4 regions of the Streptomyces sp. NRRL B-3229 genome follow, and region 3 is predicted to be linked to each of the others. Evidence: riboswitches for the same ligand, from Rfam matches in the RefSeq annotation. Region 3 holds a riboswitch; each other region holds the start of a gene.

Region 1 (4,203 bases), on a different contig from region 3:
GTTCATCGGGATCCCGTTCTTCTACTGGTACCAGATGCTGTGGGTGCTGATCTCCACCGCGCTGACGATGATCGCCTACCAGCTCTGGAAGCGTGACCAGCGCGGCCGCCACGGAGGTGCCAAGTGAACGACGGCGTGAACGGCGTGGCACTCACCGTCTTCATCCTCTTCTTCCTGGCCGTCACGGTCATGGGCTTCCTTGCCGCGCGCTGGCGCAAGGCCGAGAACGAGCACTCGCTGGACGAATGGGGCCTGGGCGGCCGGTCGTTCGGCACCTGGATCACCTGGTTCCTGCTGGGCGGCGACCTCTACACGGCGTACACCTTCGTCGCGGTGCCCGCGGCGATCTACGCGGCGGGCGCGGCCGGCTTCTTCGCGGTGCCGTACACGATCCTGGTGTACCCGCTGATCTTCACCTTCCTGCCCCGGCTGTGGTCGGTCTCCCACAAGCACGGATACGTCACCACCTCGGACTTCGTGCGCGGCCGCTTCGGCTCCAAGGGGCTCTCGCTGGCCGTGGCGGTCACCGGCATCCTCGCGACCATGCCGTACATCGCGCTTCAACTGGTCGGCATCCAGGCCGTGCTGGACGTGATGGGCGTCGGCGGCGGCGAGAACACCAACTGGTTCGTGAAGGACCTCCCGCTGCTGATCGCCTTCGGCGTGCTCGCGGCCTACACGTACTCCTCGGGCCTCAGGGCCCCGGCGCTGATCGCGTTCGTGAAGGACACGCTGATCTACATCGTCATCGCGGTGGCGATCATCTACATCCCGATCAAGCTGGGCGGCTTCGACGACGTCTTCGGCGCGGCGAGCGAGAAGTACACGGCGGCCAAGGCGGGCGGACTCGTGCCCCTGGAGGCCGGCCAGTGGACGTACGCCACGCTGGCGTTGGGCTCCGCGCTCGCGCTCTTCATGTACCCGCACTCGATCACCGCGACGCTGTCCTCCCGCAGTCGTGAGGTGATCCGCCGCAACACCACGATCCTGCCGCTGTACTCGCTGATGCTCGGCCTGCTGGCCCTGCTCGGCTTCATGGCGATCGCGGCGGGGGTCAAGGTCACCAACCCGCAGCTGGCGATCCCGCAGCTGTTCGAGGACATGTTCCCGGACTGGTTCGCGGGCGTGGCCTTCGCGGCGATCGGCATCGGTGCGCTCGTCCCGGCGGCCATCATGTCGATCGCGGCCGCGAATCTCTTCACCCGCAACATCTACAAGGACTTCATCAGGCCGGACGCGACCGCGGCCCAGGAGACGAAGGTATCCAAGCTGGTGTCCCTGCTGGTGAAGGTGGGCGCCCTGGTCTTCGTCCTGACCATGGACAAGACGGTCGCCATCAACTTCCAGCTCCTGGGCGGCATCTGGATCCTCCAGACCTTCCCGGCCCTGGTCGGCGGCCTGTTCACCCGCTGGTTCCACCGCTGGGCGCTGCTCGCCGGCTGGGCGGTCGGCATGGTCTACGGCACGTTCGCCGCGTACGGGGTCGCCTCGCCGACCCAGAAGCACTTCGGCGGCTCGGCGAAGGAGATCCCGGGCATCGGCGAGATCGGCTACATCGGCCTGACGGCGTTCGTCCTGAACGTGGCGGTCACGGTGATCCTGACGTTCATCCTGAAGGCGGCGAAGGCCCCCGACGGCGTGGACGAGACGAGCCCGGAGGACTACACGGCGGACGCGGGCGACCCGGGGGTGGAGGTGGAACTTCCGCCCGCGACAGCAGGTACCTCGCACTAACTCCTCAGGGGCGCGGGGAACTGCGCGAGCAACCCCGTACAACCCGCAGCGGGCCACCGGGAGCAGGACCCTCGGCGGCCCGCTTTCGTGCACACTCACCCGCATGACCATAGTGATCCGTCCCGCAGAACCCACCGACTACGAACCCCTCGGCGAGATCACCGCCCACGCCTACCTGAACGACGGCCTCCTGGCCTTCGGCGACGAGGACGACTGGTACTTCCAGGAACTCAGGAACGTGGCCAAGCGAGCGGAAACCGCAGAGGTCCTGGTGGCCACGGCGGACGACCGCGTACTCGGCGGAGTCACCTACGTCCCCTCCGGCGGCCCCCTGGCCGAACTCGCCCGCCCCGGAGAGGCCGAGATCCGCATGCTCGCCGTATCCCACGAGGCCCGCGGCCGGGGTGCCGGGCAAGCCCTCGTGCAGGCCTGTATCGACCGCGCGGCGGCCACGGGCCACGACCTCGTCCTGTGCACCCAGCCCACCATGCACACCGCCCACCGCCTCTACGAGCGCCTCGGCTTCACCCGCGCCCCGGAGCGCGACTGGAAGCCGATCCCCGGCGACGACTTCACGCTCCTCACCTACAAGTTGACGCTCTGAAGTCACCGCGACACAACATATGGGCCTGCTTCCACCACCGGGCACAAGATGTATGCTCATGCTCGCTGTCGTCGCAGGGGAATCCGGTGTGAATCCGGAACTGTCCCGCAACGGTGTACTCATGCGCGCATAAGCGCACATGAGCGTCAGTCCGAGGACCTGCCGACAGTACGCCCGGCCACCGTGGCCCGGGTGTCATGACGTCCGGGCCTCGTGGAGTGGGCCGGTGGACGCGACGCCGTGTGCGCTCGTGTGCTGCCCCCTGCCCTCCGCAAGGCCCCGTGCCAGCGAGGGAGAGCCCCACGTGACCATCGCGCCAGCCGATCCGGCCTCAGCGGCGATCGAGCGGACCGCGCAGCGGACCGAGCAGGAGAACGACGGCCCCGGAGCCGCGTTGCTGCGGACCCTGGCCGAGCTGACCGCCGACCTGCCCGACGCCGACCCCGGCCGGGTCGCCGCCGCCGCGCTCCGCGGCCGGTCCGCGCGGGCCGACGAGTCGGAGCTGCGCGAGCTGGCCACCGAGGCCGCCGCCGGGCTCATCTCCGAGGACCCGGCGTACAGCAGGCTCGCCGCCCGGCTGCTGACGATCTCCGTCGCCGCGGAGGCCGCCTCCCAGGGCGTCACCTCGTTCACCGGCTCGGTCGCGGTCGGCCACCGCGAGGGCCTGATCGCCGACCGTACGGCCGAGTTCGTACGGGTGCACGCGGAGCGGCTGGACGCGCTCATCGACACCGAGGCCGACGACCGCTTCGGCTACTTCGGGCTGCGCACCCTCCACAGCCGCTACCTGCTGCGGCACCCGATCACCCGCAAGGTCATCGAGACCCCCCAGCACTTCATGCTCCGGGTGGCGTCCGGGCTCGCCGAGGACGACACCGTCAGGGCTCTGGACGAAGTCGCCGCGCTCTACGGGCTCATGAGCCGCCTCGACTACCTCCCCTCCTCCCCCACCCTCTTCAACTCCGGCACCCGGCACCCCCAGATGTCGTCCTGCTACCTCCTCGACTCCCCGAAGGACGAGCTCGACTCCATCTACGACCGCTACCACCAGGTGGCCCGGCTCTCGAAGCACGCCGGCGGCATCGGCATCGCGTACTCCCGCGTCCGCAGCCGCGGTTCGCTGATCCGTGGCACCAACGGGCACTCCAACGGCATCGTCCCGTTCCTGAAGACGCTGGACGCGAGTGTCGCAGCCGTGAACCAGGGCGGCCGGCGCAAGGGCGCGGCCGCGGTCTACCTGGAGACCTGGCACTCCGACATCGAGGAGTTCCTGGAGCTCAGGGACAACACCGGTGAGGACGCCCGCCGTACGCACAACCTGAACCTCGCGCACTGGATCCCGGACGAGTTCATGCGCCGGGTGAACGCGGACGCCGAATGGTCCCTCTTCTCCCCCGCCGACGTGCCCGAACTGGTCGACCTGTGGGGCGAGGAGTTCGACGCCGCGTACCGCGCGGCCGAGCAGAAGGGGCTCGCGAAGCGGACCATCCCGGCCCGTGACCTCTACGGCCGCATGATGCGCACCCTCGCGCAGACCGGCAACGGCTGGATGACCTTCAAGGACGCCGCCAACCGCACGGCCAACCAGACGGCCCTGCCGGGTCACACGGTCCACTCCTCCAACCTCTGCACGGAGATCCTGGAGGTCACGGACGACGGCGAGACCGCGGTCTGCAACCTGGGGTCGGTGAACCTGGGCGCGTTCGTCGACACCAGGACCGGCGACATCGACTGGGAGCGGCTGGACGCCACCGTCCGCACCGCCGTGACCTTCCTCGACCGGGTCGTCGACATCAACTTCTACCCGACCGAGCAGGCCGGGCGGTCCAACGCCAAGTGGCGTCCCGTCGGCCTCGGCGCGATGG
Region 2 (4,203 bases), on a different contig from region 3:
AGGCGCACGCCGGTGCCTTTCCCGTCTGGCTCGCGCCCGTGCAGCTCGCGGTGCTGCCGGTGGGCGACGGGCAGGAGGAGCAGGCCCTCGACGTCGTACGGCGGGCCCGGGCGCGCGGTGTCCGGGCCGAGCTGTCCGGCTGCGGCGGCGGGACCCTCGGTGCCCGGGTCCGTGCCGCGCGGCTCGTGCCGTACCTGGCGGTGATCGGGGAGCGGGAGGCCGACGGCGACCGTGCGGCCGTGCGGCTGCGGGACGGGCGCAGGCCCGGAGCCGTGCCCGTGGCCGAGCTGCTGGGGCGGATCGGCGCACGGGCCGCTGATCGCGGGGCCGAACTCTGGGCGGCTGCGTAAGGTCGGTCCCGTACGCCGGCACACGTCAGCGACGTACACGTACGCCAGTGAGGGAAAGGACCCCGCCGTGACCGGTCAGCCCATTCCGGTGATCATCGACTGCGACACCGGTGTCGACGACGCCCTGGCCCTGCTGTTCGCCGTACGGCATCCCGGCATCGACCTGCGCGCGGTCACCTGTGTCGCCGGGAACACCGACGTGGACGGCGTGGTCCGCAACACCCTGACCGTGCTGGAGCAGGCCGGAGCCGGGGACATCCCGGTCGCCCGGGGTGCCGAGCGGCCGCTGATCGAGCCGGTGCGCACCGCGCAGCACGTGCACGGGCTCGACGGGATGGGCGACCTGGGGCTGCCCGCGCCGACCCGGGTGGCGGTGGACGTGGACGCGGTGACCCTCCTCCGGCGGGAGATCCTCGCCTCGCCCCGGCCGGTCACCCTGATCCCCACCGCGCCGCTCACCAACATCGCGCTGCTGCTGCGCACCCACCCCGAGGTGGTGCGCAACATCGAGCGGATCGTGTTCATGGGCGGGGCGGTGGCGACCGGGAACGCCACGCCGGTCGCGGAGTTCAACGTCTGGCACGACCCCGAGGCGGCCGCCGTCCTGCTCACCGCGGGCGTGCCGATCACGATGTACGGCCTCGACGTCTTCGAGCGGGTCGTCGTCCCCGCCGCCGACGTGCAGCGGCTGCGGGCGAGCGCGGAGCCCAGTCTGCGCATGGCCGGTGCACTGCTCGCCCACCGTGACCCGGCCAGTACCGGCGACCCCACGCCCACCGGCGGGCTCGGCGACGCGGGCGCGGTCTGCGCGGTCGTCGACCCCGACGGGCTGACCACCGAACTCCTCCCGGTGGAGGTGAGCCTGGCCCCGGGCCCGACCCGCGGCCAGACCGTCGTCGACCGCCGTCGCCGCCCCGGAGAGTCCGAGATCCACGACGGGGAGCGCGAAGTGACCCTGGTGGACGTCGGGTTGGGCGTGGACGTGGAGCGGTACGTGAAGCTGTGGCTGACGGCGGTGGAGGGGGTGTGAGCCCGCTGGGCTGGGTGAGCCCGCCGGGTCAGGAACTGCCCACGCTCCAGCGCTGCTCCACCTTCGCCAGCCGCCAGTAAGCGATCGCCGCCGCCCACACCACTACGAACAGGCCGACGATGACGTAACCGACGTTGTCGAGGTCGATCTCGGCGATCCAGGTGGTGAGGTCGTCGGTGAGGTCGAACTTGTCGTGCAGGACACCGACCAGCTCGATGGTGCCGATGAAGAAGGCGACCGCGATGGACAGGCCGGTGATGGCGAGGTTGTAGAACACCTTGCGCACCGGGTTGGAGAAGGCCCACTGGTAGGCGAAGTTCATGAAGGTGCCGTCGAGGGTGTCGAACAGGCTCATGCCGGCGGCGAAGAGCAGGGGCAGGCAGAGGATCGCGTACCAGGGGAGCCCGGCGGCCGCGCCCGAACCGGCCATCACCATCAGCGTGACCTCGGTCGCGGTGTCGAAACCGAGACCGAAGAGGAAGCCCAGCGGGAACATCTGCCCCGGCCGGGTGATGGACTTGGTGAGCCGCCCGAGGATCCGGTTCATGAACCCCCGGGAGTCCAGGTGCTGTTCCAGCTGCTTGTCGTCGTACGACCCCGACCGCATCGCCCGGAAGACCTTCAGGATGCCCACCAGGGCCACCAGGTTGAGGGCGGCGATGAGATAGAGGAAGGTGCCGGAGATCGTCGTACCGAGGAACCCGAGCACCTGGTGGGTGCTGGAACCCTCGTTCATCACCTTGCCGGCCAGCTGGGTGCCGCCCGCGATGAGCGTGGCGAGCACGACGACGACGCTGGAGTGCCCGAGCGCGAACCAGAACCCCACGGACACCGGCCGCTTGCCGTCGGCCATCAGCTTGCGGGTGGTGTTGTCGATCGCGGCGATGTGGTCGGCGTCGAAGGCGTGCCGCATGCCCAGGGTGTAGGCGGTGATGCCGAGTCCGACGCCGAAGGCCTTGGTGCCGACCTCGTAGTGGGCGGGGACGACGAGCAGGAAGAGGATGCCGAACGCGACGACGTGCAGGGCGGTGATCACCGCGAGCAGTCCCGCGGTCTTGACGGTGTCCTCGCGCCGCCAGCGGAAGCCGGTGGGGGCACCGGTACCGGCACCGGTCGTGGGGGGCGTGGCCTTGGACAGGGCAGGCTCGGTCATACGGTCAGCTCCAACACCTCGTGGATCAGTTCCTGACGTGCCGTGGCCGGTCTCCTGGCTTACGGGTCGTGCGTGTCCGCGCCTGCCTTCCCAGTCGTACGACCAGTGGCTTCGACGGCACGGACACTTCCCGATCACAGTGGCGAGGGCCGCGCCGGTCTGGACCTTTGAGGGGTCGTCACCGGCTTCCCGAGCACCACGGCCCGCCCACCGTAGGGGGTGCCGGCCTCCCCTGCATAGCTGCGCACCTGCGCAGGTATGGAAGATCACACAGGGGCGCCTGCGAGGATGAGCCCCATGCACCTCGTCCCGGCCGACCGAGCCGACCGCCGCACCATCGACGGACACCGGGTGTGCGACGCCATCGCCGCGATCGGCGACCCGGACGACGTCCGCACCTGGTCCGACCGTTTCGCCCTCCTCGCCGACCCCAACCGCCTCTCCCTCCTCCTCGCCCTGCACCGCACCGGCCCGCTCGCGGTTTCCGACCTCGCGATCGCCACGGGCATGAACGACCCGGCCGTCTCGCAGGCGCTACGGCTGCTGCGCGCGGCCGGGGTGGTGGCGGGGGAGAAGGAGGGGCGGGTGGTGCGGTACCGGGTCGTGGACGAGGCGGTACGGGGGTTGTTGAAGCAGGTGTCCTAGGAAGCGATGTCGTAGGAAGCAGGTGTCCTGGAGGGGCGGCCGGAACCGGCCGCCCCGCCTCACTCCTCCGGTCCCCACCGTTCCGGGCCCACGCCGCGCCAGTCGATCCAGCTCGACTGGGCGACCTCCGCCGCGTCGATCTCCAGGCCCGCTCGGCGGAGGAATTCGGCCACGTCGGCCAGGTTGTGGGCGAGGCCCAGGATCTCGCCGTCCACGCGTACGCGGCGGCCGCCGGTGGGGGACGGCGGATGGACGATCACTCGGATCGGGCCGGACATGTCTTCAGGATCGTCCGCGGTGTACGGTCCCGCACTTCGGTCCGTCATCGGTCGGGCCGTCCCCTCGCCTGGTCGCGCAGCTCCCACCACTCCGCGGGGCGTGGGCGCCGGCGCTCCCAGTGGGGATGGAAGAACAGCTCGGTCGACAGCCGGTAAAGGCGTCGGCGCAGCTCGGTGCGGCCGGGGTGCTCGGCGAGGCGCCGGTACGTGGCACTCCACTCCAGCTGAGTCCGGGCGAGGTCGTCGGGGAACGATCGCATGACCGAATTCAATCATGTGTTCGATTTTCTGGGCCAGGGTCGCCGGAACCGTCTCGCCCCGAACACGCCAAAGGGGCCGCCCGCACCGTGAACCGGTGGGACGACCCCTTCGGAGGATGGGTCAGGAGCGCGTGGCCTTGCGGCGACGCGTCGCCAGGACGATGCCCGCGCCACCCGCGAGCAGCACCGCCGCGCCGCCCGCGATCAGCGGCGTGTTGCTGCTGGCGCCGGTCTCGGCGAGGTTGTCGCCGCCGCCACCGTTCGGGGTGGGGGCGCCCGGGGTCGACGTGGACTCCGAGGCCGACGGGGTCGGAGAGTCCGTGCCCGGGGTCTCGGACGCCGGAGGCGTGCTCTCGGAGGCCGGCGGGGTGGACTCCGAGGCCGGCGGGGTCGACTCCGAGGCCGGCGGAGTGGTCTCCGAGGCCGGCGGGGTCGCCGGAGGCGTGGTCTCGGTGGTCGTGCAGTCCTTCGTGCCGCCGTTCCAGGC
Region 3 (4,203 bases):
CCCGGTGAGCCCGTGGAGCATGTCGAGTCCGGGTTCCAGGAGGCTGACGTCCCCGCGGAACTTGTTGACGAGGAACCCGGCGACCAGCGCCTGGTCCTCGGGCGAGAGCAGCGCGACGGTCCCGAAGAAGGAGGCGAAGACGCCACCCCGGTCGATGTCCCCGACGACCAGCACCGGCAGCCCGGCATTGCGGGCGATGCCCATGTTCACGATGTCGGTCCGCCGGAGATTGATCTCCGCCGGACTTCCGGCCCCCTCACAGATCACCGCGTCATACGTGCCCCGCAACTCGGCGAGACAGTCGAGCACGGTCCCGAGCAACTGCTGCTGCCGCCCCCCGTGATAGCCGCGCGCGCTCAGCTCACCCACGGGCTTCCCGAGCAGCACGACCTGACTGCTCTGCTCCCCACCGGGCTTGAGCAGCACGGGATTCATCAGCGCGGTCGGCTCGACCCGGCAGGCCTGCGCCTGCATGGCCTGCGCCCGCCCGATCTCGGCACCCTCCCTCGTCACGAACGAGTTGAGGGACATGTTCTGCGCCTTGAACGGCGCGACCTTCACTCCCTGCCGCACCAGCCACCGGCAGATCCCGGCGGTCACGACGCTCTTCCCCGCGTCGGAGGTGGTGCCGGCGACGAGAAGCCCCCCGCTCATGCCGTACGTCCCTTCCGGATCAGCCGTGCGGCGACCGCACCGGCACCGAGTGCGAGCAGCCCGACCCGCCGCGACAGCCGTACGGCACGCTCGATGTCGTACGAGGCCACGGCGCGCCCTTCCCCGTTGAGCACGGGCCGGTGCTCGACCCGGCCCCCGTACGAGAGCGTCCCGCCGAGCCGCACCCCGAGCGCCCCCGCGAAAGAGGCCTCCACGGGCCCGGCGTTGGGGCTCGGATGCTTTCCGGCGTCCTCCCGCCACGCCCGCCGGGCACCCCGCGGATCCGCCCCGGCGACCGTCGCCAGTACGGCGGTCAGCCGTGCCCCCGGCCACCCGGCGAGGTCGTCGAGCCGAGCGGAACCCCAGCCGAAACGCCGGTAGCGGAGCGACTTGTGACCCACCATGGCGTCCAGCGTGTTGACGGCCCGGAACCCGAGCAGCCCCGGCACACCACCGACGGCACCCCACACGAGCGCGCCCACGACGGCGTCGGAGGTGTTCTCGGCGACGGACTCCACGACGGCCCGGGCGATCCCGTCGGCGTCGAGGGCCTGCGGATCCCGCCCGCACAGATGCGGCAGCCGCTCCCGGGCCGCCTCGACGTCCCCGGCCTCCAGCGCCCGCCCGATGAGCCGTGCCTCGCGGGCCAGCGAAGTCCCGCCCACGACGGCCCAGGTGGCGGCGGCGGTCAGCGCGACGGAAGCGGTACGGGACGGACGTACAAGATGCTGCGCCACGGCCCCGAGCCCCACCGCACCGCCCACGCACACGGCGGTGTGCAGCGCGCCCCAGCCCCGGTGGTCCCGCCACAGCACCCGTTCCACGGCACCCGCGGCCCGCCCGAACACGGCGACCGGGTGCCCGCGACGCGGGTCACCGAGCAGGAGGTCACCGATCAGACCGGCGGCGGCGCCGTACGCGAAAACGCGATCGGCACGCACCGGGTCAGCCGATCGCGGGGTCGTTCAGGTGCCTGGCAGCGCAGGTGGATCGGCAGGCGAGCATCGCGTCATGTCCTCACTCAGGGTGTCCACGCCCTGGTTCGACGAGTCCGGCGGCGAGAGTTCCTGGCTCCCGGGGGTGTCTACCCCGGTGACAGTGGCGGGACCGCGCCGGATTCGCACCGGCTTCCTCTCCTGCTGCCGTAAATGGCTCCGGCAGTCCACCACGGGCCTTCGAGACCCGTCAACTTGCTGTTGACCTGCGACGGGGGAGTGTGCAGAACCCCACACCACGGGTCACACGAGGACGGCCGGGCGGGCACAGAACGCGGGGTTCCGTGTCCACCCGGCCGCCGGGTGACGAGGTGTCGTCAGGCCACGATCAGATAGATCCCGTACGCCACCGCCGCCGCGCAGGCCGCGAAGCAGGCGTAGGCGCCGGTGACCGCGAGAGCGGCCGAGCCGCCCTGGGCGGTGGCCCGCTCCTGGCGGGAGAGGCCCATGATGCCGAGGGTGAACAGGGCCACGAGGCCCACGGTGACGACGAGGCTGACGCCGAAGACGGAGCCGAGGGCTTCCCAGTCGATCTTCATGCTGAGGCTTCCTTAGGACTGGTGCGGGCTCAGACGGCGGCCGGCGGGGCGGCCGTTTCCGTGGCGGTGGATTCCGGGGCGGTGGGCGGGGCCGGGATCGTGGCGGTGAGGCCCTCGGTCACGGTGCCCGCGGGCGGCGGGGTCACGGCGGCGATCGCCTGCGTCACCACACCGGCCGGCTCGTCGGTCGCGTTGACGTTGGACGCGTCCACCACCTCGCGGCGCGAGATCTTCCAGATCGCCGCGCTGGAGGCGATGAGGAAGACCGCCACGACCGCGGTGCCCCAGTCACCGAGACCGGTCACCGACTCGGCGAGCGCGCCGACCAGGGCCGCCGCCGGGAGGGTGAGCCCCCAGGCCACGAACATCCGGGTGGCCGTGGACCACCGCACGACCCCGCCCTTGCGGCCGAGGCCCGCGCCCATCACCGAACCGGAGACGGAGTGCGTGGTGGAGAGGGAGAAGCCGAGGTGGGAGGAGGCGAGGATCACGGTGGCCGCGCTGGTCTGGGCGGCGAAGCCCTGCTGCGGCTGGAGGTCGGTCAGGCCCTTGCCCATGGTGCGGATGATGCGCCAGCCGCCCAGGTAGGTGCCGAGCGCGATGGCGAGGCCCGCCGAGAGGATGACCCAGGTGGGCGGGTCGGAGTCGGGGGCGACGGCGCCGCCGGCGACCAGGGCGAGGGTGATGATGCCCATCGTCTTCTGCGCGTCGTTGGTGCCGTGGGCCAGCGAGACCAGGCCGGCCGAGGCGATCTGACCGGTGCGGTAGCCCTTCGCGGCGGCCTTGCCGTCGGCCTTCTTGCCGAGCGAGTAGGAGAGCCGGGTGGCCAGCATGGCGGCGACGCCCGCGACGATCGGGGCGGCGACCGCGGGGATCAGCACCTTGGTGACGAGCGCGTCACCGTGCACCGCGCCGAAGCCCGCCGAGGCGATGGTGGCGCCGATCAGACCGCCCATGAGGGCGTGCGAGGAGCTGGAGGGCAGGCCCACCAGCCAGGTCAGCAGGTTCCAGAGGATCGCGCCGACCAGGGCGGCGAAGATGACCTCGGGACGGATGCCGGTCTCGTCGACGAGACCCTTGGAGATCGTGTTCGCGACCTCCACGGAGAGGAAGGCGCCCACAAGGTTCAGCACGGCGGACATGGCCACCGCGACCTTGGGCTTGAGCGCACCGGTCGAGATGGTGGTGGCCATCGCGTTGGCGGTGTCGTGAAAACCGTTCGTGAAATCGAACGCGAGTGCGGTCACGACCACAATCGCGAGGATCAGCGAGAAGTTTTCCATTTACCCAGGCAATCGTTCGAGGTCATTGGCATGTTGAAGGTAAGTAACCTGAGTGAACGGAAGATGAACTGAGGCGGGCCACACGGTGACCGCAAGCTCAGGTGATTGCCGGGCCCGGCCCCGCGGCCCCCGCGCGACCCATCCGCCCCAGGGCCACGGGCTGGCAGGATCACGGCATGGCTGAGGAACAGCGCGAACCGCGAAACGCACAGGACGGCGGACAGGAGCAGGCGGAGGCCTGGGCCGAGCTGGTCGGCACGGCCCGCCGGACGGTCTCCGACGGACTGGTCGTCGGCACCTCCGGCAACGTCTCGGTCCGGGTCGGGAACACGGTCCTGGTCACCCCGTCCGGCGTCCCCTACGACCGCCTCACACCAGCCGACGTGACGGGCGTCGACCTCCAGGGCCACCAGGTCCTCGGCACCCTGGTCCCCACCAGCGAACTCCCCATGCACCTCGCGGTCTACCGCAGCACCGACGCCCGCGCGATCGTCCACACCCATGCCGTGCACGCCACGGCCGTCTCCACCCTCGTCCCCGAGCTCCCGGCGATCCACTACATGACCGGCGCGCTCGGCGGCCCCGTCCGGGTCGCCCCCTACGCCACCTACGGCACCGACGAGCTGGCCGAGAACATGCTCCGAGCCCTCACCGGCCGCACCGCCTGCCTCCTCCAGAACCACGGCACGATTGCATACGGAGCGAGCCTGTCCCAGGCGTACGACCGCACGG
Region 4 (4,203 bases), on a different contig from region 3:
ACCGGAAGGCTCACGACGAGCGTCAGCAGGTCCAACTGGTGCTGGATGTCGAGGTGGTTGGTGGGTTCGTCGAGGAGGAGTTCGCGGGGTTGCTGGGCGAGCGCGCGGGCGATCTGGGCGCGTTGGCGTTCGCCGCCGGAGAGGGTGTGCCAGGACTGGTCGGCCCGGTCGGTCAGGCCGGTGCGGGCCAGCGCCTCGGTGACGGCCGCGGCGTCGGCCGCCGTCGGTGGGGTCCAGGCACGGCGGTGCGGGATGCGGCCCAGGGCGACGACGTCCTGGACGGTCAGTTCGGTCCGGGTGTCGGCGTGCTGCTCGACGGTGGCGATCCGGCGGGCGGTGACGCGTCGGCCGACCTCCGGCAGCGGACGTCCGTCGAGGGTCACGACCCCGGTGGTGGGCGCGAGGACACCTGCCAGCAGCTTCAACAAGGTCGATTTTCCTGAGCCGTTGGGGCCCAGCAGTCCGACCGTCTCACCGGGACGCAGAGTGAGGGTGACGTCGTCGACCACCACCGTGTCGGCGAGGCGCCGTACGACACGGTCCGCGTGCAGGCCGGTCACACCCTTCTCCTTCCGCGGTACAGCACGGCCACGAACGCGGGCACGCCGATCAGGGACGTCACCACGCCCACCGGGACCTCCTGGGGGTCGAGGACGGTACGGGCCAGCGTGTCCACCCAGACCAGGAACACTGCGCCCGTCAGCGCGGTGACGGGCAGGAGGCGGGCGTGGCCCGCGCCGGTGAGGGCACGGGTGGCGTGCGGGAGGACCAGGCCGACGAAGCCGATCGCCCCCGCACAGCTGACCAGGGCCGCGGTGAGCAGCGCCGTCGCGCAGAGCAGGACCAGTCGCGTACGGGCGACCCGGACCCCGAGTCCGGCGGCGGCCTCGTCACCGAAGGCGAAGGCGTCGAGCGTACGGGCGTACCCGAGGCAGACGACGAGGACCCCCACCAGGACGCCCGCACAGAGCAGCACCTGTCCCCAGTCGGCGCCGGCGAGCGAGCCCAGCAGCCAGAACAGCACGCCCCGGGTGGTCTCCGCGTCGGCGGAGGTCAGCACGACGAACGAGGTCAGCGCGGAGAACAGCTGCATGGCGGCGACCCCGGACAGCACCACCCGGTCGGTGCTGCCGCCGAGGGTGTGGCTGAGCAGGAGGACCAGGGCGAAGGAGAGCAGCGCGCCGAGGAAGGCGCCCGCCGACAGGGACACCACTCCCCCGCCCACTCCCAGCACGACCACGGCGACCGCTCCCGTGGAGGCGCCGGAGGAGACCCCGAGGACGAAGGGGTCGGCGAGCGGATTGCGCAGCAGCGACTGCATCACCGCCCCGCAGACCGCGAACCCGGCCCCGCACACGGCGGCAAGCAGCGTGCGCGGCATCCGCAGATCCCAGACGATGCCGTCCCGCAGTGGCGCCGACGTGCCTTCGCCGACGCCGAGATGGGCCGCGACGGCGGCCCAGACGTCCCCCGTCGAGATGTCCGCCGGTCCGATCGTCACGGCGACGGCGATCGACGCGAGCAGCGCGGCGAGGCCCCCGCCGGTCAACAGCAGCGTACGGAGGCTCACTTGGCGAGTCCGAAGTCGCGCAGTCCCGCCGCGACCTTCTCGATGCCCTCGACCGTACGGATGGAGGGGTTCATCGCCTGGCCGGACAGCAGGACGTAGCGCTTCTTCCGTACGGCGGTCAGGTTGCGGGTGGCGGGGTTGGTCTCCAGGAACCGGATCTTCGCCTCGGCGGTCTCCGCGGTCTGCTGCCTGCGGGTCAGGTCGCCGATCACGATGACGTCGGGGTCGCGGTCCGCGACCGTCTCCCAGTTGATCTGGGGCCACTCGTCGTGGGTGTCGGCGAAGGCGTTCCGCGCGCCGACCGCACGGGTGATGGCGCCCGGCGCGCCGCAGCAGCCGGCGAGGTAGGGCGACTGGGAGTTGGCGAACCAGTACATCAGCGAGACGTCCGAGGCGTCGATCCCGGCGGTGGCCGTGCTCACCCGCTTCCTCAGCGAGGCGACGAGCTTCCCGCCGCGCTCCTCGACACCGAACGCGCGGGCGAGGTCGCGTATCTCGCCGTAGACGGCGTCGAGGGTGAGCGGTTCACTGCGCGATCCGTCGCCGCCGCTGTCGTTGTCCTTGCCGGAGCAGTCGGACGGTGAGACATAGGTGGGCACGCCGAGCTTGTCGAACTGCTCGCGGGTGGCGACGCCTCCCTTGCCGAGCGTGGAGACGAACGAGGCGGTGACGAAGTCGGGTCGGGCGTCCAGGACCCTCTCGAACGAGGGGTTGTTGTCGGCGAGGCGCGGCACCGAGGCGTTGGCCTTCTCCAGTCCCTTCATCACCGGGTCGGTCCAAGTGGCCGTACCCGCCGTCCGGTCGGCGAGGCCGAGGGAGAGCAGGATCTCGGTGGAGCCCTGGTTGAGGGAGACGGCCCGCTTCGGGGCCGATGTCAGGGTGATCTCGCGACCGCAGTTGTCGAGGGTCACCGGGTAACCGGCGGCGGTTGCCTGGGACTTCGCGTCCTTCGCGTCGGACGAACCGCACGCGGTGAGCAGCAGGGCTGACACGAGGAGGAGCGCCGGGGTACGGAGCAGGGCGGGGGTGCGGAGCACGGGCATGCCTCTGGGGTCGGGGCTCTTACGCGGAGCCTGGCCTACGGACGTCCCCCGCGCCGGGGCGCGGAGGTGCCAGCAGGTCTTCGGACTCGGGTTCGTCCGGACGGGGCGCCTTCCCGGTCTCCCAGTGGCGTCGTGCCCCGCCCGTCCCCCTCACCGCTGCGCGTCAGTTCCGGATTCGCACCGGATTCCCTGGCCTCGGATGTGGCTCGACTGGCCCGACGAGGCTACCAAGCCGGTCGCACGGTCAGGACGGGCGGACCCTGCGATCCGGCACGGAGTACGGCGCGAGCGTGTGGCGTCCGCGGGTGCCGTACTCCGTTACGGGACGGCCGAACTACGTGACGGAACGGCCGAACTACGTGACGGGACGGCCGAACTACGTGACGGAACGGCCGAACTATGTGACGGAACGGGCGTAACACAAAGGAGCCGGTCCGGAGCGCCTGCTCCGGACCGGCGGTGCGGGGTGGGTCAGCCCGCGGCGGGTACCGGCTCGCGGCCCGCCCCCGCTGCCGCCTTCGGGTCGGCGTCCTCGGCCTCACCGCTCGCGGCCTTCGGGGCCGTGTCCCCGGCCTCCCCGGGGCGCGGGTCGGACGTCGGTTCGAGCCGCGCCGCGGAGGGCGTGGAGGTGAACGGGATCTCGCCGCGCAGGACGGCCCTGGCGCGTTCCTCGTCGAGTTGTCCCTCCCACTTGGCGACCGCGAGGGTGGCGACGCCGTTGCCGACCACGCTGGTCAGGGCGCGGGCCTCGGACATGAACCGGTCGATGCCGAAGATCAGGGCCAGCGCGGCGACGGGCACATGCGGCACGGCGCTGAGGGTGGCCGCCAGGGCGATGAAACCGGAACCGGTCACCCCGGCCGCGCCCTTGGAGGTCAGCAGCATGACGGCGAGCATGGACAGCTGCTGGGTGAGGCTGAGGTCGATACCGAGGGCCTGGGCGAGGAAGACCGAGCCCATGGTCAGGTAGATGGCGGTGCCGTCGAGGTTGAAGGAGTACCCGGCGGGCAGCGTGATCCCGACCACCGGCTTCGAGGCACCGGCGTGCTGGAGCTTGGCCATCATGCGCGGCAGCACCGGCTCGGAGGACGAGGTGCCCAGGACGATCAGCAGTTCCTCCTTGATGTAGCGGAGGAAGGGCAGCAGGCGCAGGCCGTTGAGGCGCATGACGGTGCCGAGCACCACCAGGACGAAGAACAGGGCGGTGAGCCAGAAGGAGCCGACCAGCAGGAAGAGGTGGCGCAGGGTGTCCAGTCCGTAGTTGCCGATGGTGAAGGCCATGGAGCCGAACGCACCGATCGGGGCGAGTCGCATGATCCAGCGGATGAGCGTGAACAGGACCCTGGAGAGCTTCTCGATGCCCTGGGTGAGCCCCGCGCCCGCCTCGCCGACTGCGTTGAGACCGAAGCCGAACAGGACCGAGATCAGCAGCACGGGCAGGATCTCGTGGCCGGTCAGCGCGCTGAGCAGGGTGTCCGGGATCATGGCGAGCAGGAACGCGGAGACGCTCTCGTGGCTCGCGGTCGCCTCCGGCGGCAGCCCCTCGGTCGACAGGGTCGAGGGGTCGACGTGCAGCCCGCTGCCGGGCTG

What was found. Region 3 has a riboswitch for cobalamin ahead of IF54_RS0114575 (cobalamin biosynthesis protein). Riboswitches for the same ligand answer to the same signal wherever they lie in the genome.
Region 1: it holds a riboswitch for cobalamin, as region 3 does, so the genes downstream of both, IF54_RS0119975 (ribonucleoside-diphosphate reductase subunit alpha) here and IF54_RS0114575 (cobalamin biosynthesis protein) in region 3, are expected to answer to the same signal.
Region 2: it holds a riboswitch for cobalamin, as region 3 does, so the genes downstream of both, IF54_RS0118595 (HoxN/HupN/NixA family nickel/cobalt transporter) here and IF54_RS0114575 (cobalamin biosynthesis protein) in region 3, are expected to answer to the same signal.
Region 4: it holds a riboswitch for cobalamin, as region 3 does, so the genes downstream of both, IF54_RS0126220 (ABC transporter substrate-binding protein) here and IF54_RS0114575 (cobalamin biosynthesis protein) in region 3, are expected to answer to the same signal.

Annotation. Positions count from the first base shown of each region.
Region 1 is NZ_JOGP01000011.1:194,673-198,875, forward strand. Features, by position in the region: gene IF54_RS0119960 (DUF3311 domain-containing protein) at 1-127, shown strand, start outside; gene mctP (monocarboxylate uptake permease MctP) at 124-1,734, shown strand; gene IF54_RS0119970 (GNAT family N-acetyltransferase) at 1,838-2,338, shown strand; cobalamin riboswitch at 2,384-2,520, shown strand; gene IF54_RS0119975 (ribonucleoside-diphosphate reductase subunit alpha) at 2,643-4,203, shown strand, end outside.
Region 2 is NZ_JOGP01000010.1:181,937-186,139, reverse strand. Features, by position in the region: gene thrS (threonine--tRNA ligase) at 1-350, shown strand, start outside; gene IF54_RS0118600 (nucleoside hydrolase) at 418-1,380, shown strand; gene IF54_RS0118595 (HoxN/HupN/NixA family nickel/cobalt transporter) at 1,409-2,533, opposite strand; cobalamin riboswitch at 2,560-2,749, opposite strand; gene IF54_RS0118590 (ArsR/SmtB family transcription factor) at 2,831-3,178, shown strand; gene IF54_RS0118585 (hypothetical protein) at 3,238-3,456, opposite strand; gene IF54_RS0118580 (hypothetical protein) at 3,501-3,716, opposite strand; gene IF54_RS0118575 (LAETG motif-containing sortase-dependent surface protein) at 3,838-4,203, opposite strand, start outside.
Region 3 is NZ_JOGP01000008.1:59,465-63,667, reverse strand. Features, by position in the region: gene IF54_RS0114580 (cobyric acid synthase) at 1-654, opposite strand, end outside; gene IF54_RS0114575 (cobalamin biosynthesis protein) at 651-1,595, opposite strand; cobalamin riboswitch at 1,693-1,836, opposite strand; gene IF54_RS0114570 (hypothetical protein) at 1,967-2,188, opposite strand; gene IF54_RS0114565 (inorganic phosphate transporter) at 2,218-3,471, opposite strand; gene IF54_RS0114560 (class II aldolase/adducin family protein) at 3,648-4,203, shown strand, end outside.
Region 4 is NZ_JOGP01000018.1:51,781-55,983, reverse strand. Features, by position in the region: gene IF54_RS0126230 (ABC transporter ATP-binding protein) at 1-560, opposite strand, end outside; gene IF54_RS0126225 (FecCD family ABC transporter permease) at 557-1,570, opposite strand; gene IF54_RS0126220 (ABC transporter substrate-binding protein) at 1,567-2,613, opposite strand; cobalamin riboswitch at 2,667-2,843, opposite strand; partial or broken gene IF54_RS44215 (hypothetical protein) at 2,813-3,007, shown strand; gene dctA (C4-dicarboxylate transporter DctA) at 3,085-4,203, opposite strand, start outside.